4 regions of the Paenibacillus sp. MDMC362 genome follow, and region 4 is predicted to be linked to each of the others. Evidence: riboswitches for the same ligand, from Rfam matches in the RefSeq annotation. Region 4 holds a riboswitch; each other region holds the start of a gene.
The links. Region 4 has a riboswitch for cyclic di-AMP ahead of DP091_RS27465 (resuscitation-promoting factor). Riboswitches for the same ligand answer to the same signal wherever they lie in the genome.

Region 1 (6,220 bases), on a different contig from region 4:
AGGCGCTGGAAAATATTCGCCACAAGCTGGCATTGCTGCCGGACCAGCCCGGCTGTTACTTGATGAAGAATCATGAAGGCACGATTATTTATGTGGGCAAGGCCAAAGTGCTGAAGAACCGGGTACGCTCTTATTTTACCGGAAGCCATAACGGGAAGACTCAGATGCTGGTTTCGGAAATCCGCGATTTCGAATACATTGTAACCGGCAGCAACATGGAAGCATTGATTCTGGAGTGCAACCTGATCAAAACCCATCAGCCGAGATTCAACGTGCTGCTGAAGGATGATAAAACCTATCCATATCTTAAAATAACGAATGAAGAGCATCCCCGTCTGGAAGTAACCAGAAGGGTGCTTAAAGATAAAGCCAAATATTTTGGTCCCTACCCGAATGCTTATGCGGCGCAGCAGACCAAGAAGCTACTGGACCGAATGTATCCATTGCGCAAATGCGGCGTCATGCCGAAAGAAGTGTGCTTGTACTATCATATGGGGCAGTGCTTGGCTCCATGTGTGAAGGAGATTCCGAAGTCTGCATATGAACAGATCACCGGGGAGATTACTTCATTTCTGAGCGGTGGGCATGAGGAAATCAAAAAGGAACTGCAGCGCAAGATGCAGGAGGCCGCGGAGGATTTGTATTTCGAGCGTGCCAAAGAGCTGCGGGATCAGATCATCCATATTGATACGCTGATGGAGAAGCAGAAGATTACGACGACGGATACGCGAGACCGCGACGTATTCGGTTATGCTGTGGATAAAGGCTGGATGTGCGTGCAGATCCTGTACATGCGCCAAGGGAAAATGGTGCAGCGCAACAAATCCGTTTTTCCGTTCTACGGCGATGCGCACAGCGACTTTATGTCTTTTATTGCCCAGTATTACAGTGATAATCCTGCATTGCCGCAGGAAATTCTGCTGCCTGAGCCCCTGCTGATAGAAGAGGCTGATTCGGAGTCGGTTACGGGAACGGCTGCGGATGCAGGTGTGCAAAGCCCAGAGGAAGCCGCGGATTCGGCTGTAGGGACATTGGGTGCGCAGCAGGCTGCCCTTGCCCAGGCACAGGAGGAGCAGGCGGAAGCTGCGGGCATCGTGGATGCAGCCGGAGGGGCTGCCGCCCTGCAGGAATGGCTCGGCGTGAAGGTGCATGTGCCGCAGCGCGGCTTGAAGAAGCAGATGGTGGGCATGGCATCGGATAATGCGAAGGTGTCCTTGGACGAGAAATTCCGCTTGATTGAACGCGATGAAGAACGCACCTCGGTTGCCGCGGCGAATCTGGGCGAAGTGATCGGCCTCCAGTCGCTGAACCGGATCGAGGCATTTGATAACTCGAACATTCAGGGGACCAATCCGGTATCGGCCATGGTTGTATTCACCAATGGGAAACCGGACAAGAAGGAATACCGGAAGTACAAGATCCGTACCGTGCTGGGACCGGACGATTATGATACGATGCGTGAAGTCATTCGGCGGCGGTACGAGCGCGTCTTGAAGGAGAACTTGCCGCTTCCCGATCTGATTGTGGTCGATGGAGGGAAGGGACAGATTTCCGCCGCCATCGATGTGCTTGAGAATGAGCTGGGGCTGTTTATCCCGGTCTGCGGGCTTGTGAAGGATGCCAAGCATAAAACAGCGCAGCTCATGGTCGGAGACCCGCCGGAGCCGGTTACGCTTCCCCGGGACAGCCAGGAGTTCTATTTGCTGCAGCGCATTCAGGATGAGGTTCACCGTTTTGCGATTTCCTTCCACCGCGAACAGCGCGGCAAATCGATGGTATCCTCCAAGCTGGATTCCATCCCGGGCATTGGAGAGAAGCGCCGCAAGCTGCTGTTAAAGCATTTTGGCTCAGTCAAAAAAATAAAAGAGGCTTCAGTCGAAGACTTCAAGCCCCTTTCAATCGGTGAGAAATTAGCAACGGAAATTCTTAAGGCACTTCGTGAGGAGGAGTCGTGACATACGGCTTCTCTTTTTTTGTTGGATTGAAACGGTAAATCGCATAGGCGACCATCGCCGGAAGCACCATGTAGAACGCACCCATCAGCAAGTTGCTCGTATCCTTGAGCAGGATCAGGCTAATGCCCATCAAGATGCTATTAAAGATAACATGGGAGAACATGGCCGCCAAATATCCGTATTTCAAAAAGATGTAGCTGAACAGCAAGCCGATGATAACCAGTTCAATGGGCCGGGAAATTACAGGGTATATCGGATAGAGCGTATGCCCTAGCGCCCAGATGATCGAGGTGATCAAACTGGCGACGAACGTATTGCGGACGATCTTTTTCAACATTTTGATCCCGAACAGTCGATAGACGGCCTCCTCGGATATGCCGGCCAGCCAAGCCATCAGCGGAAAGAGCCAAGGATAGAGCATGTTGTAAGGCGACTGTGTGGCATCCGTGGTGGACCATGTATTCAAGGTCAGGCCCAGAACGACAAAGATAATGGATTGGACCCCAAGCAGGATGAAAGCCCACATATACCCCAGCTTCATGCTGTCCAGCACATAATGACCATATCCGGGTTCTTTGGCGCGCGGCCATGGATTAAGCCCGTCTTCTTTGAGCCATAGCCCGCTGCCGCCGACAAGGGAGAAATAGAGCAGTGCGGAGAAGATGAGCGAATAGACCGCATAGAAGATCATCATCCCGAGTATGCCGGTTTGAGACATCCCCTCGGATTTGAAAACGGGAATCAGATTGTACGTATTCAGCATTTGAATGACAAACAGGAGCGCCGATAGGAACAGGCCGCGCTTAAACGATGTGTAGGCTCTGGTCTTCACGCTGTACACAATCGCAAGTATGCCAAGGATGAGGGTGAACAGGCCATACCCTGCGAGCGTCAGCAGCGTGGCATCTTGGGTCTGCTTGTTGACATAGGCGGAATGGGCGGCCGGGACCGAAAAAGATGGCTCATAGGAGCGTAATTTCCCCTGCTCGAAGGTGAAACGGTGCTCCAATCTGGAGTCGCCGATCTTGGAATCCGGGTCCACATACCGAAGCTGGGGTTCCCCTTCCCGCGTGATCAGCTCCAGATGCGACAGGTCATAGCCCGCTCGCTGGAGCCAAGGCTCCGCAAAAGCTTGCTTCTCGGCTAATGTCATGCCGTCCTCAACGACAAGCAGCATCTGTTTTTGCACATCGCCCTTGTTCAGCTCAATCCGGTCATAGCTGGAGCGGGCGTAATCGTATGAGAAGCCGACGATGCCTGAATTTTGCATGTGCACGTCCACATTGAGGGCATCGCCGCCCGGCTCGCTGAAGCGAACACGGTATACGTCATAGGGATATTTGGCTTCATAGGTTTTGTTGTATTCCGAAAGTCTCTTTTCCTTTGCCAGATATCCGTAAAGTTCCGATTTGGATTGATATGTAACCAGCGTGTCATCCGTTTTTGCAGCCGTAAACTGCAAGAACTCCTGAGCAAAGCTTGAAGCCGCTTGCCGAGCCTGCTCCTTGGATATGATATTCGGAGATGCCGTCTCGGCAGAATCCGTATTCGTCGACGGAAACACCTGAAATAACAGGAACAGAATCAGGCCGACTGCGGCAGGCGCGATGAGCTGCTTTAGATTGGGCTTCAGCTTCAAGGGCTCTCTTGCACGATTCATGAAATTCCTCCTCTAAGAAAGTTGATACTCCCACTGGTATTCTATATGCCTGATTAAGAACGCATAGAGTCAATATAACATAGTTATGAAAGTCATAAGCAGCTTATCCCAATATCCGGAATAATGAAACAAATCGATGAAAATGAATGAAAGGTTTCGAAAACGTTAGAGAACCCTATGCTTGTATTCTTGAATATGCCCAATTCGCGCTCTTTTAAAGATTTTTTGGGTGAAAAACGGCATTGGGTTACGTACCGGATTGCGTTATAATCACATCATGCTTCAAGGAACCGAATATTCCAGCCGAATTTCGTACTGAAAATGGGGGAACCATGTAATTGGGGTGAATTTCATTATTCCTAGAATAATGAATAGGGCGACCTGTGAAAATGCCCGAATCCGTCAGCTAACCTCGTAGGCTGCAGCACAGGAACCAGACCGTAAAGGGCACTGCGTTTTCCAGTGTCTTTTTTCTTGATTTTTTTTAAGAAGGTGACCGATTGAACTCTAAATTGAACTGGCTCAGGTTGTCTCCGCCGCAGATTCTCGTGCTTGGTTTCGCGGCTATTATTTTCATCGGGACGGCGCTGCTAATGCTGCCGATATCCACAAGTACAGGTGAACCGCTGGAATTTATCGATGCCTTGTTCACTTCGACATCGGCAACTTGCGTAACGGGCCTGGTAGTGGTGGATACAGGAACGACATTCAGCTCCTTCGGAGAGATCGTGATCATGCTGCTGATTCAGATCGGCGGGCTCGGATTCATGACGATGGCCACTTTGTTTGCCCTGGCTCTCAAAAGGCGAATATCGCTCAAGGATCGCCTCATTCTGCAAGAAGCGATGAATCAGTCCTCGATGGAAGGAATCGTAAGGCTGATTCGCAGAGTGCTCCTGTACTCCCTGATCATCGAGGCCTGCGGTGCCTTGATTCTATCGATCCGCTGGGCGTTTGATATGCCGATCGGCCAAGCGATTTATTATGGCGTTTTTCATGCGGTCACGATGTTTAACAATGCCGGTTTCGATTTGTTTGGCGATTTTCGGAGTTTGACCGGGTACGTGTATGATCCTGTAGTCAACGTTGTCGTGATGTTTTTGATTGTCTCAGGCGGCATCGGTTTTATCGTTTTATCCGATTTGATTGATTTCCGGAATCAGCGGAGACTTTCCCTGCACTCCAAAGTAGTGCTCACCATGACGGCTACCTTGCTGCTGGTTGGATTTATCGTCATTCTTATTTTTGAATTCACCAATCCGAGGACGCTCGGCTCCCTGAATTGGGGCGGAAAATTCTTCGGCGCATTATTCCAATCCGTAACGCCGCGTACAGCTGGCGCGAATACTATAGATATTACGGGGCTTAGACAGGCCACGCAATTTTTTATCGTTATTCTGATGTTTATTGGAGCATCCCCGGGGTCAACCGGGGGTGGTATCAAAACAACAACCTTCACCATTATGGTGGGGGCGGTCATCGCCATGATGCGCGGGCGTGAAGACATCGTCATGTTCCGTTATCGCCTGGCCCAGGAGCGGGTGCTCAAGGCATTGACCATTGCATTACTGGCACTGCTGCTCGTTCTAACCGTATCGATGATTCTGTCGACGACGGAGGAAGCGGATTTCCTGGAGATTCTATTCGAAACGACATCCGCCTTCGGTACGGTGGGTCTCTCCATGGGTTTAACGCCCGATCTGACGGTGTTCGGGAAGGTTTTGATCAGCATTACGATGTTTGCAGGGCGATTAGGGCCTTTGACGCTTGCTTATGCACTGGGGCCAAAAAAGGGTAAAGAATTATATCGTCATCCGGAAGGCAAAATGATTATTGGATAAGGGGTACTGGAGAGACATGAAACCAAAGCAATTTGCAATCATCGGTTTGGGGCGATTTGGCGCCAGCCTGGCGCTTGAACTGATGGAACAGGGATATGAGGTGCTCGGCATCGACCGAAATGAAGAGGTTGTCGAGGATATGAGCGAGCTGCTGACACACACGGTGGTGGCGGATGCTACCGATGAAGAGGTGCTTAAATCGCTCGGTATTCGTAACTTCGACTGCGGCATTGTTGCGATCGGAAACGATATTCAGATGAGCATCTTATCCGCGATCTTGCTGAAAGAGCTTGGTGTCGCCATGGTCGTTGCCAAGGCGATTTCGGTGCTGCACGGCCGGGCGCTGGAGAAGCTGGGCGTGGACCGGGTGATCTTTCCGGAACGGGATATGGGGATCCGGGTAGCTCACCAGCTAGTCACGCCCAATCTGCTTGACTATATCGAATTATCCAAGGACTATCTGATTGTGGAGATGACGGTCACGGACTGCATGGACGGAAAAACGCTTAGCGAGCTCAATACGAGGGTTCGTTACGGTGTCAGCGTGGTGGCCCTGAATAAACAATCCGGCATCATCGTGGCGCCGACAGCCATGGACGTGGTGAACTCCGGCGACATTATGGTCGTTATCGGCTCCAATGATAATGTGGATCGCTTTGAGTCCGAGGTCGTGAATATGCTCGAAAAATAAATATAGAAGAAAAAAACCTGACGGTCATGGATATCGTCAGGTTTTTTTCATTTTGTCCTCCTCCAGCTTACGG
Region 2 (6,220 bases), on a different contig from region 4:
AGCCGTCGTGGGAGCCATGGATATTCTGGTATCGCACAAAGCTCCGGTACGCGTAACAGCGCTGATCGCCGTTGCGGATAATTTATCGGGACCGGATGCGATGCTTCCTTCTTCCGTCGTTCATTATCCGAATGGTTTAAGCGTTCAGGTCGCGAATACGGATGGGGAGGGCAGATTGATCATTGCGGATGCCCTGCTGCATGCATCGAATCTTGGCGCAGATAAAGTGATTGATATCGCAACCCTCACCGGTAATGTCGGAGCCGCATTGGGCTTGGAGATCGCGGGCATCTGGGGCGATCCGCAGATCACGGCCGATATGGTTGAGATCGGTGAGCGTAACGGAGAGCGCTTATGGCCTATGCCGCTGATGGACGAGTACGAATCAGAGCTTAGAAGCGATTACGCGGATCTGAAAAACGTCGGTACGTCCACTTTGGCTGGCGCTATAACGGCTGCGCTGTTTATCCGTCATTTTGTGGCGGATTCCATGGAATGGGTGCACATCGATATGGCGGGCACGGTTCAGTATAAACGGGAATTCCCTCATTCGGCAGCGGGGGCTACCGGATATGGCGCGAGATTGCTCGCGGATTATGTGGAGAAGCAGTTTCTCCAAGCATAAAGAATCAACTTCAATAAGGAGTGACGATGATGCTGCTAGAAATTATCGCAACATGCGTGGATGATGCCATCACAGCAGAGCAGAATGGCGCGGACCGCCTGGAATTGATCACAGCGATCACCGAAGGCGGGCTTACGCCGGGAATCGGGCTTGTTGAAGAGGTCGTGAAAGCCGTTCAGATTCCTGTTCATGTCATGGTCAGACCTCATAGCAGATCCTTTGTGTACAACGAACATGATATAGCTACCATGATTGCGGAGGTGAAGGCGATTCGCAAGGCAGGCGCAGCTGGCGTAGTAATCGGCATGCTGACTCCGGAAGGAAAGATCGACGAGGTCTCCTTAGTCAAAATGCTGGAATGGACAGGTGATATGCAGGTCACGTTCCACCGGGCTTTTGATGAATTGGAGGATCAGTTCGAAGGGCTTCGTACATTGCAGAAATACCGGTCGGTTACCCGCGTCTTAACGTCTGGCGGGCCGCAGCCTGCACCGCAAGCCATCCCGAGAATTCGGGAGCTGGTAGAACATACGGCAGGAAGCGAGCTTAAAATATTGGCAGGCAATGGCCTGAAGTGGGAAATCATACATGATTTTATCGACCAGACCGGCGTGAGCGAGGTGCATTTCGGCTCCGCTGTCCGGTATGGCCGATCAGGGCTGAAGCCCATTGATCCGGTTGAGCTGCGATCATTGGCTGACAGCTTACATCATTAGAAGTAGCAAACCTATCGGAAACAGGTGAACAAAAATTGCAAACCGTATTGAATAAACAGCAAGAATTTGTGGTTGGCGTTGACCTTGGGGGTACGAAGATCGCGGCAGCGCTCTTTGATTCCGAAGGACAGCTGCTGAACCGGGAGCAAATGGAGACGGCAGGCGCGCGTACGGCCGAAGAAGTGGTTACGAGAATTACGAATATGATTCGCAGCGTCTCGGGCGGCCAATCGCTCCGAGGGGTTGGCATGGCTTCGCCGGGAACGGTTAACAGCCGGGAGGGCATTGTCATCCATGGGACGAATCTGCCGCAATGGACGAATGTTCCCCTCAAAGCATGGATGGAACGTGAGCTGCATACGGAGGTTCAGGTGCTGAATGATGCTAATGCAGCCGCATGGGGAGAGTATGTAAGAGGTGCCGGAAGAGGGGCGACGAACATGGTGTACGTGACGCTGAGCACCGGTATCGGCTCAGGCATCGTGCTGGATGGGAGGCTGTTCCTGGGCAGCAGTTCCTTTGCTGGGGAACTGGGACACCATATCATTGATCCCAGCGGTCCGCAGTGCAATTGCGGCAGCCACGGCTGTTGGGAGGTATTTGCTTCTGGAACAGCCATCGGACTCGCAGCATCCCAGCGAATGCTTACCCAGCCAAGTGTCATATCAGAACTGGCGGCAGCTGATGCGGGAGTGAACGCCAAGCATGTATTCGAGGCCAAACGTCTTCAAGACCCCGTTGCAATGGAGGTCATTGATCGTGCCATCTATTACATGGCGCTTGGACTGGTTAACGTCATTCACAGCTTTAACCCCGATCGCATCGTCATTGGCGGGGGTGTGAGCAGAGCAGGTGAGCTGTTGTTCCCGCAGCTGCGGGAAATGACGGATAAGCTGGTCATGCCGTCCTATTTAGGGACGTACGAGATCGTTCCTGCAGGACTTCGGGACGATGTTGGTCTGGTTGGAGCTGCGGCTTTGTTCCAGTAGCATAGGCCTGAAGAGAATGATACGAATAGGATCAATGATAAATAGATACCAGAAAGAGCGCTCGGAATGACGACGTAGTATCCAGTTACCTAGCTAAAGAGAAATCAACAAAAGCCGCCCTCAGAAGGGCGGCTTTCCAATTATTCATAGAGAGAGCGGGAAACGGAGCGATCATTTATTTGCGTCATAAGTCCGTAACAAGTAACAAGTGATAGGCGTGAACCGTAAACCGTCATCCGTTTGCGCTGGAGTCGATTTTTTTGGTTTCTGGTTAGGTTTGTTTGTATCCGACAAACAATAAACGGTTGCTCGCACTTTCCCGCCCGCCGGCGGAAACCGCCGGCTCCAAACCCGCACGTGGGGTGACCTGCAGGCTTGGAGCCGGCGGCTGTCGCTATTCCATGTACTTGGATGCGTCAAACGTAATCAAAGACGTATGATTGGCATGCTCAATCAGCGAAGAGAGCTTGGTTACCTCGCGTTCCTTCTTGCGGGCTAGCGCCTGATAAGCCTCTGGATCATATAAGGCGACGTTGAACAGCGTTATGGCACCGTCTCCGCTGCCACGGCTGCTCTGGCGCTCCAGCTTCTTGCGGGAACCGAGATGGGCAAGCTGTCCGATATCGCTGCGTATTTGTTTGGCCAGCTCGATCGCTTCCATGATCGTAATGTCGGAGCCGTTCCAGGGAATAGTCTGCGTGGTATTGGAGATTGCCATCAGCAAATCCAGCTTCCTATAATCCGCCGCGGCCGCTTCGATTTCTTCCGTAATGGCATCTACGCTGCGCGTAGGGTATTCCGCCGTCTCCCCTTTTTCAATAATCGTGCTGCTGTTGTTCAAGCGTTCCGACATCAACTGATTGATGAGACGGTTAATTGCTGCCCGAACAGCTAGTGCTTCTGCCATCGTTATTTGACTCATAAGTGATGGATCACCTCTTTAATTTCATTTCTGATATGTAAACGCATGGATTTGTAAAAAGTTGCTAGATTAATTAAAAAAGCAGCGCGGAAAGGAGAACAGAGTTACATAATTGTCATGACTGAGTGAGACGGTTAACCAATCTCCTGCCGAAATTCTTCATCTTTACGACAGCTCCAAACATAAAACGATAGATTTTTAGGATATCATTGACAGCATCCTTGCTTGTATACTATATTAAGAGAAGGTTACAAAACGTTAATGAATTTTGCCGAATTTCGTTTGTGAAAACGGGGGAACCGTCTTGGGTGAATTACTCTTGTATAGAGAGTATAGGGAACCTTCAACCGAACCCTTAGCTAACTCCGTAGGCATCGAAGGAGAGAACATATTTTGAAGAAGTTTGTCATCACTTTGCTAGGGTCTGCAATTATTTTTTCTTCTGGTGCCGTTTCAGCATTTGCTGATCAACAACCGAATTTTCAGTATCAAGTGAAGCAATTGGTAGGAACTCCATACAAATGGGGCGGAACGACTACCAGCGGGTTTGATTGCTCCGGATTTATACTGTACATGTTTAGAAATTTCGACATTGATCTTCCGCGCACTTCCCAAAGCCAGGCTCAAGCCGGTGAACATGTGGATCGCCAAGATCTGCGGGTTGGAGATTTGGTATTCTTCAATACGAGCGGTAGCGGAATTTCTCATGCAGGCGTTTACATTGGTGACGGACAATTTGCACATGCTTCCAGCAGCAAGGGAGTCAGAATCAGCAAGCTTAGCGATTCCTATTACGAGCCGCGTTATGTCACGGCACGTCGTGTTTTGAGTCAAGAAAACTATGCAAAGCTGGTAGGAAGCGCAAGCTAGTTGGATTACGCAGCCATTTAGAGTACGATACATAATCAGAAAGCCTGACAAAGGGATGACCTTGTCAGGCTTTCTTTTTTTAGATATGAGAGAGTATAAACTTCGAAGCTTGTGACTTCCTGATATCGCAAGAAAAACTTCTACTAACTGTCTGTCATCTGTGAAAGTACGTCGATAGACGTTTTTGTTACTATAAGTCTATCATCCCACAAGGGGGTGTTCGGTTACTCCTTAACAACAGAGGCATTCACGGCAGCTTCCATTCCATTATTATAGAGACGGAACAAGCCCAGACGCCAGAAGGCGGCTCCCTTCAGGTCATAACGTTTGGCCAAGCCGAGTTTATCGTCCACGGAAGTGGTGGTTTCGCTGCTTAAACTGATGCCAAGCAGGAGCTTCTGCTTCGGGACGCCTGCTTGGAGTGCCAGCTGGATCGCTTGGTCCACCAGACTGTTCGGTTCGGGAACCTGAGATTTGGTTCCAACCGGATTGTACTGATAGGCCATAACAATCAGGTCATCAGCGATAGAGGCCAGTGTCTTGTAATCATAACCTTTATAGGCGCTGTTCAATGGCGGCACGGCTAAAGACAGGGCAACGTCATTCGGCAATGCTGCTTTCAATTGCTTGACGTAATCATTGAGCAGCTTCTGCTGCTTCACGGCATCCAGTTTAAATCCGAGCCCTTCAAAATCAAGCACAACACCGCCGAATCCGTTCTCCGCTACCGCGGCTGTGATGCCTTCAATGGACTTTTGGCGGAGGCTGCCGTCGCTCAAGACTTTGGTTAATTCGCCGTTTCCATCCAAGGCATAGACCATGAGGTACGGTTTAATCCCCTGGTCCGCGGCATCGGCAACAATCGATTGCGGCGTAACGTCTCCAGCCGCAGCGGGGAGACGGTACTCATCCCCTTGAAGCGTGAACTGACCCTCGCGATCGATGCGGCTCCAGCCAAAGGCGACTGAATTCATGGACCCCACGAGATCCCGTTCTTGGAAAGATTGTAATGCATAGAAAGCTCTCAAATGCATTTCGCGCTGCGGCGATACGAGGGAGACTGTACGAGTCGCCTGGTTCCAGCCCACATCAACGCCGAATTGGCTGCTGAACGAGCTGAGCGGGATCAGCACACGGCCTTCCCTTTGGACTGGCGGAGCTGCAAGCTTCACTTTTTTACCGTTGACGGTTGCGTTCGTGCTCCCCACTTGAAGTAATACTTCGGTCGATTGGCCTTTCACGCTGCCAATGGCCTTCACGGTTTGCGTCTTGCTATTCCACGTGATTTGAATGCCCAGTGCTTCTCCAACCGTCCGGAATGGAACGTAGGTGACCCCTTTGTCAATCCGCGGAGCCGCATCGAAGGTTAGCGTAACATCATCCAGCTTTACCGATATGGCAGGCTCAGCATGGACCTGGCTAACATGGGGTGCGGTGCCGAGCAAGGAAAGGGCAAGAACGGCAGCGACGGCTGTTTTTCCTATTCTTTTATGCAGCATGCTTTTGTGTTTCCTCCGATCCATTAAATAATAGAATGATTTCATAGAATATGGAATTGGGTCTAGCATACGCTAGTATAGCAAAATTTTCATAGAGTTCCAATTCCATGTGTCAATGTCATCGAATCGATAAGAGTAAGCATGTTGAATTATTAAACTTTCCAGTATAATAAATAAAGGATTCGATACATAACCTGATGATGACATGCATAGGAGGATAATGTGGGTGTTTAAATTCTGGAAAAAGAAAAAGGGCGGGGATAGCGGAGACAATGCCTTGATCCCTGCAGCGGAAGAGATGATGGAAGCGGTACCGGATCCGATCATTGAGCTTGCAGGCCGGGAGGTTCGCCGCAGCGTGGCGCCTGTTCTTGGCATGACGGTGCTTGATCTGGCCGAGCGGAATGACGTGGACTGGAACTCTTTTTGCAAAAGGGGGACTTGTGCGCGCTGCCGCTGCCTGGTGTTGGAGGGAATAGAGCATTTGTCCGAACCCAATTTGGCCGAAGAACGGCGCCTCGATCCGGAAGAAATCGAAGAAGGCTATCGACTGGGATGCCAGAGCAAGATCGAAGCGGTCGGTCCCATTAAAATCAAGC
Region 3 (6,220 bases), on a different contig from region 4:
AATCTCATGACGTTCAGAACATTCATGCTCGGTATGGCAGCTGCGAACATCGCTGGAATGATGGCGAAATATTTGGCGACATCGTTCGCGACGCTGAACGTGGTCAGCGCGCCACGCGTCATTAGCAGCTGCTTGCCGATGGCAACCACCTCGATAATCTTCGATGGATCCGAATCCAGATCCACCATATTGGCTGCTTCCTTGGCTGCGGTGGTACCGCTGTTCATCGCCAGCCCCACATCGGCCTGGGCCAGCGCCGGGGCGTCGTTCGTACCGTCACCAGTCATCGCAACCAGCTTGCCTTCGGCTTGTTCTCGGCGGATGACGGCAATCTTATCCTCGGGCTTGCTCTCGGCGATATAATCATCGACGCCTGCTTCTCGGGCAATCGTTGCTGCGGTGAGCGGATTGTCGCCCGTGCACATAATCGTCTTGATGCCCATCCGGCGCAGCTGGTCAAACCGTTCCTTCATTCCCGGCTTCACGGTATCCTTCAAGTAGATTAGACCATAGATGCGGTTATCCACGGCAACAGCGAGCGGGGTTCCGCCCTCTGTCGCGATGGCGTCAGCGTTTGGCGTCAAATCCAAAGGGATGGAGCCTCCTTGCGACAGCGCCCAAGCTTTGACGGCATCTACCGCACCCTTGCGGACTTTTCGCCCATCCTTAAGGTCCATCCCACTCATCCGGGTCTCTGCCTTAAATTCGATGAAATCCGCCTCAGCCGTCATGCTTGCATCTGCTTCGAGACCTTCCTGCTTCAGCAGCTCCAGCACGGAACGTCCTTCCGGCGTTTCATCCAGCAGCGAGCTCACGCCCGCCCATTGCGAAAGCGATGCATGCGATTCGCCGCCGACGGGAATCAGCTGGCTGGCCATCCGGTTCCCGAACGTAATGGTACCCGTCTTATCCAGAATCATCGTATTGATGTCACCGGCTGCCTCCACCGCCTTGCCCGACATCGCCAGCACATTGAACTGCGTCACCCGGTCCATGCCGGCAATCCCGATCGCCGACAGCAATCCCCCGATCGTGGTCGGGATGAGGCATACCAGCAGCGAGATCAGCACCGGAACGGACAGCTCGATGCCAAGATACTTCGCAATTGGAGCGAGCGTAACGACAACGATCAGGAATATCAGCGTTAAGACGATCAACAGCGTATTCAGCGCAATTTCATTCGGCGTCTTCTGGCGAGAGGCTCCTTCAACAAGCGAGATCATCCGGTCGATAAACGATTCCCCGGGATCGCTCGTAATCCGGACGCGGATCGTATCGCTGACAACCCGCGTCCCCCCGGTGACCGAGCTGAAATCGCCGCCGGCTTCTTTAATGACGGGGGCGGACTCGCCGGTAATCGCCGATTCGTCAACGGACGCAAGGCCCGCAATGACTTCCCCATCCCCGGGAATCATCTCGCCCTGCGTGACGATCACGATATCTCCTTTGCGAAGATCCGTGGAGGGCACGGATTGCACCCCTCCGTTCTCCATCACTTTATGTGCCGTCATTTCCTGCTTCGACTGCTTAAGGGAATCGGCCTGCGCCTTTCCGCGTCCTTCGGCAAGCGCCTCTGCGAAGTTTGCAAACAGCAGCGTCAACAGCAGAATGACAAATACCGTCACATTAAATCCGATACTGCCCTCTGTCCCGAAATAGGATGGAAATAACGTCATCAACAAAACAACCAGAGTCCCGGCCTCCACAACAAACATGACCGGATTTCTCATCATCAGGACGGGATTCAGCTTCGTGAAGCTGTCCTTCAGCGCCTGACGGACCATCTCTTGGGACATCGCTTTTTTTCTCGTATTATTCATGGAAATAGCCACCTTTTCTATTAACGGATCGTCAGATGCTCAGCAATCGGACCGAGCACAAGTACTGGCAGGAAGGTCAATGCACCGATAATCAGAACCACCGCGATCAGAATGCCGGCAAACAGCTTATTATCTGTCCGGAACGTCCCGAGCGTCTCGGGAACCCATTGCTTCCGCATCAACGAGCCGCCCACTGCCAGCAAGGCGATCATCGAAATGTAACGTCCGAATAGCATGACCAGTCCAGTTGTCACATTCCAGAACGGCGTGTTATCCGACAGACCCTCAAATCCGGAACCGTTATTGGCTGCGGAAGACGTGTATTCGTACAATACCTGGGAGATGCCATGAAAGCCCGCATGGGCAATGCCCGCCTGCCCTGCATCCGTCATCAACGCAAGTGCGGTCGGAGCCAGAATGATCAATGGATGCACCAGGATAACAACCGCAATTAGCTTCATCTCCCGCGCCTCTATTTTTCTCCCTAGAAATTCGGGTGTTCGGCCAACCATAAGACCAGCCAGGAACACCGCCAATATCGCATACATGAGCATGTTCATCAGCCCGACGCCTTTTCCGCCAAAAACGGAGTTCAGCATCATCAGGGACAGCGGCGTAATCCCGCCAAGCGGCGTGAGCGTATCATGCATGTTGTTAACCGACCCGGTCGTGGCCGCAGTCGTCACCGTGGTGAACAGAGAGGATTGGGCGATTCCGAACCGGACCTCCTTGCCCTCCATGCTGCCTTGGGAGGTATCCATGCCCAGCCGGTTCAGCGCCGGATTGCCGTTCGTTTCAGCCGCATAGTTCAAGGACAGGAATCCGATAAACAAGGTCATCATCACCGAGAAAATAATCCAGCCCTGCTTGCGGCTCTTCGCGAACAAACCAAATGTGTAAGGAAGCGCCGCCCCGAGGCTCCACATGCACAGAATCTCGATCACATTGGTCAGCGGGGACGGGTTCTCGAACGGATGCGCCGAGTTGGCCCCCATAAACCCGCCCCCATTGGTGCCCAGATGCTTGATCGATTCCAGCGCAGCCACCGGTCCCACAGCTATTTGCTGCTCGCTTCCTTGAAGCGTCGTGACGCTGAGCGCAGGCTGCAAAGTCTGCGGCACCTGCAGTGCAACCAGCACCATCGCAATGATAAATGCGGCCGGGATGAACACCCGGGTGTGGGCTTTGACGAAATCCTCAAAAAAGTTGCCGACGGTTGTACCCTTGCTGGTCACCGCCCGGATAAACGCAATCGCCACGCACAGCCCGGTCGCCGCGGACGTGAACATCATCATGGTAATGACGGCCATCTGGGCCATATAGGATAACCCCGACTCCCCGCTGTAATGCTGGAGATTCGTATTCGTCATAAAGCTGATGATCGTATTGAACGACAAGGTCGATTCCATATCGTCGATGCCGTTCGGGTTGAAGGGCAATACGCTCTGCATGCGCAGAATCAAATACCCCGCCGCGACCAGCACAATATTCGTTACCACAAAGCTAATGGCATAGCCTTTCCATGTCATTCCCTTGCGTTCTTTCAAGCCAATCAGTGCGAAGATCGGTTTCTCCAACCAGGAGAACCATTTATCCGTGCCGTTCCCCTCATTGCGAAACACCTGATATAGATAAGTTCCGAGCGGCTTTACCAGCAGCACCAGAACGAGAATTACGATGGCAATTTGTAAAATGCCCATGACGAATGCCTTCCTCCTTCAGCTGTTTCCCTAGAATTTTTCAGGGTGAATCAACGCGTAAATCAAATATAGAAAAATAAAGAGCGTGCATATTAAAATGATCGTCACGATTAATCCACCTCCGGTTCCGAAACCACGCGTCCGCACCAGGACATAAATAGCATGAGCAGCCCGTAGGTTCCTCCCAAGATAAGCACCATATATAAATCCTGCATGAATACAACCTCCTAAAACCTCATGGTCACATCAGCCAAGACGCTTAGCTGACAATGGATGAAATCAGGAAGGATACCTGATGATGGTTCGTATGAAGCACCACATCGGCACCCAGTCCCCTGTATATCAATCGCGGATTGCTGGAATGGGTAATCACATAAATCGACTCCGTCGTCCATGTCCGGCAGATCCGTAAATAGCGGCAGCACAGGTTCAAGCTGCTCTCGAACAAATACACCTTGCTCACGGGAAACTCGGGAATGATCCAGGTTTGTTCATCCCTTGTATCGATAACAATCATGTTGGTGCAGCCTAGTTCTCGCAGCCTCTCCTGCTCAACCCGGTTGTTGGCTATGGCCGCAAACGAAATGTCCATATAGATCAGCTGGCGGATAAATTGTTCCCCGGCCTTGTTCGGCGCGGATACCAGAATAAACTCCTGCGGTTTCTCCATCTTTTGTTCTCCTCCTAAGAAGTTCAGAAAGAGAAGACAACAACAAAGAAGCCTGGGGAAAGAGAAGAACTCTTCCCGCAGGCTTCTTCATCAGAACACGGTGAAATACACCGTGGCCCAAGTCCACGACAATCGTTGCCCCTCTCGATACGCTTACGAGGTTAGCTGACGGATTCGGGCGTGAGAGTCGCCCTACCCATAGACCGTTATCTTGTCCATGGGATTCACCCCTGAGAGATCAAGTTCATCTCCCGACTGGTTCCCCCGTTCCTTTTCCATTCAAGGACTCAGCGAAAATTACAAACGAGTAGCATGTTATTCTATTAGCCATTGACTAACATCCAGGTCCGGCAAAACAGCACAGCATCAGGTTCAAGCGGTGAGAGTCGCTTCAACCTGCATTTCCAGCGAAGGCCCATGGTGCCCTCGCCCGAGATTCGATCCATAAAGAGCCCGGCAGCTCTCACACAGCCTTTAGTTCTTCATGGAACGGCTGCCCGTATGCCTGCCGCCGATGTCCGTCAATTCATAGTTCGTATCATACGTCCGGCCTTGCAGGAAGTAAATGTGAGCAAAAACACATGTAGCGTTATGTCGAACAGGATCCGACCGATTTTTCTCGATTATCTCTTGAATTCTGCTCTATACTATGTATTTCTCTTGTTTTCTTGCATTTATCGCAATCTATCGAGATACCGCGATTTTGCCATGATAATAGATGTCACGGCCGAATGTACGCGTTTTCTTTTACGGTTTTCATCGATTTTCGGAATGTATCCGTTCAATATGGCCATTTACTTTTAGAGTCCTCCGGCGTATGATTCATCCATCATTCGAAACATTCGTTTACGCTGAGCTCCCGAGCCTTGAGCGAAGCGGCCACTGTAGCAGGGCCTCTAACGATAAATAGGCCTGGAGAGCGGGGTTACTCTGCTCACCAGGCCTATTTATCGTGCATATAACATTCCCATAAAGGAGCGCAGATCATGACGAAACTCATCGAGGCGGCACTAGCCCCCGTCATCGAAACCGCAACGCCTGCATTAAATGCAGAGCTCATCCGCTGCATGGAGATATTTCGTTTCGACCGGGGCTCGGCTGAACGCTTTATCCCCTGGAGCGACCGAGATTGGAACTGCGGGTTGTTCAAAATCAGCTGCAAAGACGCGGCCGGGTATGCCGAATATGCGCTGCCAAGCACAAGAGAATTCGCGGATCTGGTCCGCTGGGCATCCGTCTTTACGAGGCTGAGGGGTATGCCCGTTACCGGGGCCGTTCGTTATGCCCAGAAGCAGCAGCAGTGGGGATCCGCACGAATGCAGCTCGCCGCATCAGCCCTCGCCGATCTGGAGGCCAATCTGCAACAGCACATCACCCGTAAGCGATTAGGCAGCCTGCCGCTGGAGCGTTCCTTCCTGATGGACTGCTCGGAGGCGTATTATTCCTTCTAGGACAGCTGCTAGAAAGAGCTGCCGTTCTCGCTTCCATTGCAATTGGCCGTTTTCCCCCGCTCACTTGAACATATTTTTGAGCACCATCATCAGGTTGGCCGGCTTCTCTGCCAGCCGCCGGGTGAAATACGGGTACCACATCGTTCCGTAGGGCATATAACACCGGATACGGTAGCCGTCCTGTGCCAGGGCAGCCTGATCATTCATCCTCAGTCCGTACAGCATCTGAAATTCATAGTCCTGTTTGTCTATGCGGCTCTGCTCGGCAAACACCTTCACCCAGTCGATGATGTTGTCGTCGTGCGAAGCAATCGCGACGTAGGCTCCCTGATCAAAATGCATTTTGATCAACTTCTTATAGTTGTCAATGACCTCCCGCTTCTGCTGAAAGGCGATGGTTCCCGGCTCTTTGTACGCCCCCTTGACCAACCGCAGATTTACGCCGGCATGCATCAAATTCTTGACGTCCTCCTCCGTACGGAACAAGTAAGCTTGCATTACGGTCCCCACGTTGGTCAGCCCCTCCTTATGGAGCCGCAGCGTCATATCAATCGTCGCCTGGGTGTACGGCGAATCCTC
Region 4 (6,220 bases):
TCCAGCAGCTGCAGGCTTTGCAATCGGCGCAGGGAACGTTATTATTTTATGAATCTCCGCATCGCGTGAAAAAGACCCTGGAGATCTTGCAGGAGGTACTGGGAAATCGGAAGGTGACCTTGGCTCGCGAACTGACCAAGCGCTACGAGGAATTCTTGCGCGGAAGCATCTCCGAATGCCTGGACTGGCTCACGGAGCATCCACCCCTGGGTGAATATTGTTTGGTGGTCGAAGCCGGCAGTGCAGAAGAGGAGCTTAAAGAGAAAAATGCCTGGTGGCAGGAGCTTTCGCTCCAGGAGCATGTGGAACATTATGAGCGGGGAGGACTAAGCCGCAAGGATGCCATGAAAAAAACCGCGGGTGATCGCGGTGTATCGAAGCGGGATATCTATAACGCACTCCTGACGGAGTCGTGATCCTGCATAACTTGGCGCAGGGTAACAAAAGAGCCCCACAAAGTGGGGCCTATGCTTCGATGTTTATTCAAATCCTACGGGGAGACCCCAAAACATATACATAAATGCGATTATGAAATGGCTCACTTCGCTGAAAACTTATAAATTATTTGAATATCAAAAAAAGACCCTCCTGCGGCCGGGTTCATAGCCGAGGAAGGCACCAAGGAGATATGAAAAAGGTTAGAATTAACAAAGTGTAATAATGCTATTATATACTAAAAATCTTAATTTGTCACAGGTGTAGGGATTTCCGAGATACATTCATGGCAAACAATTTTACCTTTGAAGTAAGTGACATTCTCAGCGTTACCACAGAAGATGCAGGCGGGCTCATATTTCTTAAGCATGATGCGTTCGCCGTCTACATAAATCTCCAATGCATCTTTCTCACCAATTCCGAGCGTACGGCGTAACTCAATTGGAATGACGACCCGTCCAAGCTCATCGACTTTCCTTACAATTCCTGTTGATTTCATCATAACTTATAAATGCCCCTCTCGCCATAATTTAAAAAAGTCATAATTCGACATAGTTCTAGTTTTTATGTTATTTATAGTACCAACGATTCCCAAAACAGTCAACCTATATTTTTGAAAAATCGGAACCTATTTACGAAAGTATAGTGAACAAAACCCTTGTATAGCAACGTAATTACCATAATCGAACCAATTTTTGCTGCGATTTTCTATTTGTCGATTTGGAAAGCGTAATTTTACCTTATTCGACATGGTTCGACATTAGTTGTCAAAAGAAGTGTTTATCGGCAAAAACCCAAATCAAAACGATAAGGAGTTGAGATGGAATGCATTCACCAATTTCGGAAGAAAAAGTGTTTAAGGATCCCGTCCACAACTATATTCATGTGCAAGACGATATCATATGGCGATTAATCGATACCCCGGAATTCCAGCGGCTCCGCCGGGTGAGACAGCTTGGGACTTCATTTCTGACCTTTCACGGGGCCGAACACAGCCGATTCTCCCATTCATTGGGAGTCTATGAAATTACGAGAAGAATCATCTCTCAATTCGAACGGAGGGGGTACTCCGATTGGCCTGCCGAGGAAAGGCAAGTTGCCCTCTGCGCGGCCCTGCTGCATGATTTGGGGCATGGGCCTTTTTCTCATTCTATAGAAGAAGCTTTTCATATGAATCACGAGGACTGGACATGCCGGATCCTGCTTGGGGATACTTGCGTCAATCAGGTACTGCGGGAGCTTGGAGCGGATTTCCCCGAGAAAGTGGCTTCGGTTATTAACAAGACCTACGACAAGCCGATTGTGATAAATCTGGTCACTAGCCCGCTGGATGCGGACCGGATGGATTATTTGTTAAGGGACGCGTATTATACGGGAGTCAATTACGGAACGATTGATATTGACCGGATCTTGCGGATGCTGCGGCCATACCGGGATCGGATCGTCGTGAAGGAATCGGGTATGCATGCCGTAGAGGATTACCTGATGTCAAGGTATCAGATGTACTGGCAGGTGTATTTTCATCCCGTCACCCGAAGCTCTGAAATCATCCTGCGCCAAATCTTCCGCCGGGCCAAGGAACTGCATGACCGTGGATATGGTTTCCGGTTCATGATCGAACCGCTTCCTGCGTTGTTTTTGGGGGATATCGGGGTGAATCAATACCTTCGCCTTGATGAAGCTCTGATCCAAACAGCTTTCCTGCAGTGGACGGAGGAGGAAGATCCGCTTCTTAGCGAATTATGCGGCCGTTTCATGCACCGAAAGCTCTACAAATATGTAGAAATCGACAACATCGATCTGGAGACCATCGACGGGATACGCCACGCATTCAATGCCGTGGGATTGCAACCGGAATATGACCTGGAGATTGATTTTCCAACGGATCTTCCTTATGATAAGGTTCATTCCGATATGCCGCTTAACGAGAAGCAAATCCTGCTTCTGGATCGGCATGATGAGCTGAAGGAAATCTCGGAGGTTTCCGATATTGTGCGCTCGATCAGTGGCATTCATAAAGGACGGTACCATCTTTATTATCCGGAGGAGAAGGTAAGTCCGCTGCTGGCTCAAATGCCGGAGAAGATAGCCAGTGTTTTCAAACAACAACATTAACCTAGGTGGAATACAGGAAAGCTGGGTATATCTGTGATTTACCCAGCTAATGGAAGATAAACGACACAGAAACGACAGGAAGGAGAGTGTGGATTTTATGTTGTTCGACACGCACACTCATATGGATGCTCCCCAATTCGATGAAGACCGGGAAGTGGCAATCCAGCGGGCGCTCGAAGCCGGCGTGACCCGGATGATCAATATTGGTTTTAACCGGGAGACGATTCCGACTACGATGAAGCTGGCAGAAACTTATGATTTTATATATGCAGCGGTGGGCTGGCATCCTGTAGACGCCATTACCATGGAGGATCAGGACCTGGATTGGATCGCTTCTTTGTGTAGTCATGAGAAAGTAGTGGCTATAGGAGAGATCGGTTTGGACTATTATTGGGATACGTCTCCGAAAGAAGTTCAGCACCGAGTGCTTCGGCGTCAGATCGGACTGGCCCGGGAATTGAACATGCCGATTGTCATTCATAATCGGGATGCGCATGAAGATATCGTGAAAATTTTGCGCGAGGAAAAAGCCTCCGAGGTGGGTGGTGTGATGCATTCCTTTTCGGGAAGCTGGGAAACGGCCAAAATGTGTCTCGATATGGGATTCCATATTTCGTTTGGCGGGCCGATTACCTTCAAAAATGCAAAGCAGCCCAAAGAGGTTTTGGCGCAGGTTCCGCTTGATCGATTATTGATCGAAACGGACTCCCCTTATCTAACACCCCACCCGTTCCGCGGGAAACGAAATGAGACCGCTTATGTAAAATTGGTGGCGGAGGCGGCAGCCGAAATTAGAGGGTTGTCCTATGAGGAATTGGCCCAAATTACCACCCAAAATGCGCTGGAACGATTTGGTATTTAACGAAAACGAGAGCAAAAGCGATGAAAAAGGGAGCATTTTCGATTAATTAAAGTTTTTTAATCAGAAAAGGCGTTGATATTACAATATTTTAACCTTTTACATGAGAAAATGTGGTTGAATGTTGCTTTACAACCTGCATACAAACAGGATATCATCTTTTCAGTGATAAGAAGCTGCGATGTGCAGATCGCAGCCGAATATTTCATGAACCGTCTCGCTTAATCTCCGAAATTCTGGGGAACGGGGGAACCGATACCGCCGTGCATACTGGTCTGAATGCGCGCAGCTGTATTTGATTTCTTTTTCGGGTCTTTGGGGTGAATTTGAAGGATCTCGCCATGAGCGGGTATCCGGATCTAGGGCGTCTCTCTTACGTCCGAACCCGACAGCTAACTCCGTAAGCGAAATAAGAGGGGAATTCTCGTGCATACCATTTCCATGATTCTAATCATCAGGAAGCCACGTTAGAGCCTCTAGTACTCTTTCAATGGCTTTCTTTTATTTTTGAATAATGGAGAGTGGATCATCATACTCTTGGTAAACAAGGGGTGGTGGTACATGGACGGAAAGACGGGAATTGACGCAGGGTGTAGATAGATAGCAGGGCGCCTTGTGAGAAAAATTGCTATAGTCACGTCAAATGCATTCATGCGTTTACCTAGACGGCGGGACTATGAAGGAGGATGGAATAGTGGGCATTTTTCAACCTGAAGAAACCCATGAATCACAATCATCCAGCATGTCTTACGCATTGAGATGGAAGCATGACAATTTGCGTCAATTGATGTTGCTCGGTGCCATGGGTGCCGTTACGGTATCACTTCTCATATCGTTGGTCGTACATGATCAGGCAGGCAAGGAGGTCCAGCTTGTCGTCGATGGTCGTGTCACCACAGTTGAAACACGTGGATCATTGCTGCAGGAATTGCTGGATGAGCAAGCGATCACGTTGAGTCCTCAGGATCAGATTTCGATGCCTTTAAACGGCGCGATCCAGGATGGAGACCGGATCATCATTGACCGGGCAATTCCAGTCAAAGTTACAGTAGGCAGCACAACCAAAACCATATTTACATCCCAGGATACGGTTGATCATGTACTTAAAGAGGCTGGTATTACAATCCAGGGTGAAGATATAGTACAACCGGCACAGAACACGAAGCTGACCAGCAATATGAATATCGAAGTCGTTCGCGTCACGAAACAAAAAGTTAAGGAGACGGAAGATCGGAATTTCCGCGTGATCAAAACAGCCGACCCATCGCTTGAGAGAGGGGATAACCGCGTTATTCAGCGGGGGGAGCCTGGTCTCATGGTGAACCATTATGAGAAGGTCTACCACAATGGCAAGCTGGTTTCCAAGACGAAGGTTTCCCAAGAAATTGAACGCAGAACGAAGGATAAAATCATTGCCGTTGGCACCAAAAAAGTGGAGAAGCCTGTCATCGTTCAGGCGGCAGCCACCGATGTAAAGGCTAAATCGGCTAAATTGTCCAGCACGAAAAAAGTAACGACCGCCAAGGCTGTCGAGAACAACGTGGTTTCTCGGGCAGGCGTTGATTTTAAATACAGCAAGGTATTGAACAACGTGTCGATGACGGCGTATTCCGCTGAGCAGCAGGGAATCGGCACGCGCACTGCATCCGGCACACGCGTTACAGAAGGGCGAACCATCGCCGTTGATCCTAACATCATCCCGATCGGCTGGTGGGTCTATATCGAAGGCATTGGCTTCCGTCGTGCAGAAGATACGGGCGGTGCCATCAAAGGCAACAAAATCGATGTTTATTATGATTCACTGAAATCGGCCATAAATTTCGGCCGGAAGAGCGGCCGCACCGTTTACGTGATCGGTCCGGTTAAACCTGAATTGAACTAGTCGCATGAATTCCAATTTACAATACCATTCTAATGCTATACTATTTAGCTTATAATATATAATGATGAAGAAGAGGGAATATTTCCTCTTCTTTTGTTTTGTTAAGAACGGAGTATATAGGGCTAAGATGGTAGAACCTAGAGGTTGTACAAGCCTGTTTTCTTGGGAAGGAAGAGAACAAACGCATGATTAAAGAAGTGATTGTAGTGGAAGGCAGAGACGATACCGTTGCCATTAAACGGGCCGTAGAAGCGGATACGATCGAAACGGGCGGCTCAGCGATCAATAAACAAATCCTGAAACGCATAGCGCTTGCTCAGGAGCGCAGAGGCGTTATTATATTAACCGATCCTGACCATGCAGGGGAGCGGATCCGCAAAATTGTGGATCAGGGTGTCCCTGGCTGCAAGCATGCCTTTATTCCGGAAGCGGATGCTACCCGCAAAGGGGATATCGGCGTGGAGAATGCTTCGCCGGAAGCGATACGTCGTGCGCTGGAGCGGGTCCATACCTCCTTTGAGGGCGGAGAGAGCCTGATCAGTCTGGAGGACATGCTGGAGGCGGGATTATCAGCCCATCCGGAGGCGGCTGCAAGGCGTATGACGATGGGAAACCTGCTCGGGATCGGATATTGCAACAGCAAGCAATTTCATAAACGATTGGCCATGTTTCAAATATCGCGGGAAGAATTTCTGGCCGCACTTGCACAGCTGGAAGAAGGGGGCGTAAGCCAATGAATCGGATCGAGGATATATCAACACCAAGACGGACGAAGGAGATCATCTCACGGCATGGATTCTCCTTCAAGAAGAGCCTGGGTCAAAACTTTCTCATCGATCAGAATATATTGTATAAAATCGTGGAGGCTGCAGGACTGGATGAAGATAAGGGAGCGCTTGAAATCGGGCCTGGAATCGGTGCGTTAACCG

Region 1: it holds a riboswitch for cyclic di-AMP, as region 4 does, so the genes downstream of both, DP091_RS20805 (TrkH family potassium uptake protein) here and DP091_RS27465 (resuscitation-promoting factor) in region 4, are expected to answer to the same signal.
Region 2: it holds a riboswitch for cyclic di-AMP, as region 4 does, so the genes downstream of both, DP091_RS13860 (C40 family peptidase) here and DP091_RS27465 (resuscitation-promoting factor) in region 4, are expected to answer to the same signal.
Region 3: it holds a riboswitch for cyclic di-AMP, as region 4 does, so the genes downstream of both, DP091_RS15680 (hypothetical protein) here and DP091_RS27465 (resuscitation-promoting factor) in region 4, are expected to answer to the same signal.

What each region holds. Positions count from the first base shown of each region.
Region 1 covers NZ_QLYT01000041.1:63,482-69,701, reverse strand. Annotated here, with positions in the region: gene uvrC (excinuclease ABC subunit UvrC) at 1-1,955, shown strand, start outside; gene DP091_RS20810 (CPBP family intramembrane glutamic endopeptidase) at 1,927-3,615, opposite strand; cyclic di-AMP (ydaO/yuaA leader) riboswitch at 3,907-4,051, shown strand; gene DP091_RS20805 (TrkH family potassium uptake protein) at 4,116-5,456, shown strand; gene DP091_RS20800 (potassium channel family protein) at 5,473-6,147, shown strand; gene DP091_RS20795 (LysR family transcriptional regulator) at 6,184-6,220, opposite strand, start outside.
Region 2 covers NZ_QLYT01000024.1:295,501-301,720, forward strand. Annotated here, with positions in the region: gene DP091_RS13840 (leucyl aminopeptidase family protein) at 1-625, shown strand, start outside; gene DP091_RS13845 (copper homeostasis protein CutC) at 655-1,341, shown strand; gene DP091_RS13850 (ROK family protein) at 1,377-2,330, shown strand; gene DP091_RS13855 (hypothetical protein) at 2,725-3,252, opposite strand; cyclic di-AMP (ydaO/yuaA leader) riboswitch at 3,512-3,642, shown strand; gene DP091_RS13860 (C40 family peptidase) at 3,646-4,122, shown strand; gene DP091_RS13865 (stalk domain-containing protein) at 4,347-5,621, opposite strand; gene DP091_RS13870 (2Fe-2S iron-sulfur cluster-binding protein) at 5,842-6,220, shown strand, end outside.
Region 3 covers NZ_QLYT01000029.1:182,360-188,579, reverse strand. Annotated here, with positions in the region: gene kdpB (potassium-transporting ATPase subunit KdpB) at 1-1,820, opposite strand, end outside; gene kdpA (potassium-transporting ATPase subunit KdpA) at 1,841-3,520, opposite strand; gene DP091_RS32335 (potassium-transporting ATPase subunit F) at 3,551-3,628, opposite strand; gene DP091_RS15680 (hypothetical protein) at 3,780-4,190, opposite strand; cyclic di-AMP (ydaO/yuaA leader) riboswitch at 4,327-4,493, opposite strand; gene DP091_RS15675 (hypothetical protein) at 5,177-5,641, shown strand; gene DP091_RS15670 (proline dehydrogenase family protein) at 5,702-6,220, opposite strand, start outside.
Region 4 covers NZ_QLYT01000067.1:9,360-15,579, forward strand. Annotated here, with positions in the region: gene rsmI (16S rRNA (cytidine(1402)-2'-O)-methyltransferase) at 1-416, shown strand, start outside; gene DP091_RS27450 (AbrB/MazE/SpoVT family DNA-binding domain-containing protein) at 683-937, opposite strand; gene DP091_RS27455 (HD domain-containing protein) at 1,261-2,550, shown strand; gene DP091_RS27460 (TatD family hydrolase) at 2,648-3,412, shown strand; cyclic di-AMP (ydaO/yuaA leader) riboswitch at 3,618-3,832, shown strand; gene DP091_RS27465 (resuscitation-promoting factor) at 4,104-5,291, shown strand; gene rnmV (ribonuclease M5) at 5,477-6,028, shown strand; gene rsmA (16S rRNA (adenine(1518)-N(6)/adenine(1519)-N(6))-dimethyltransferase RsmA) at 6,025-6,220, shown strand, end outside.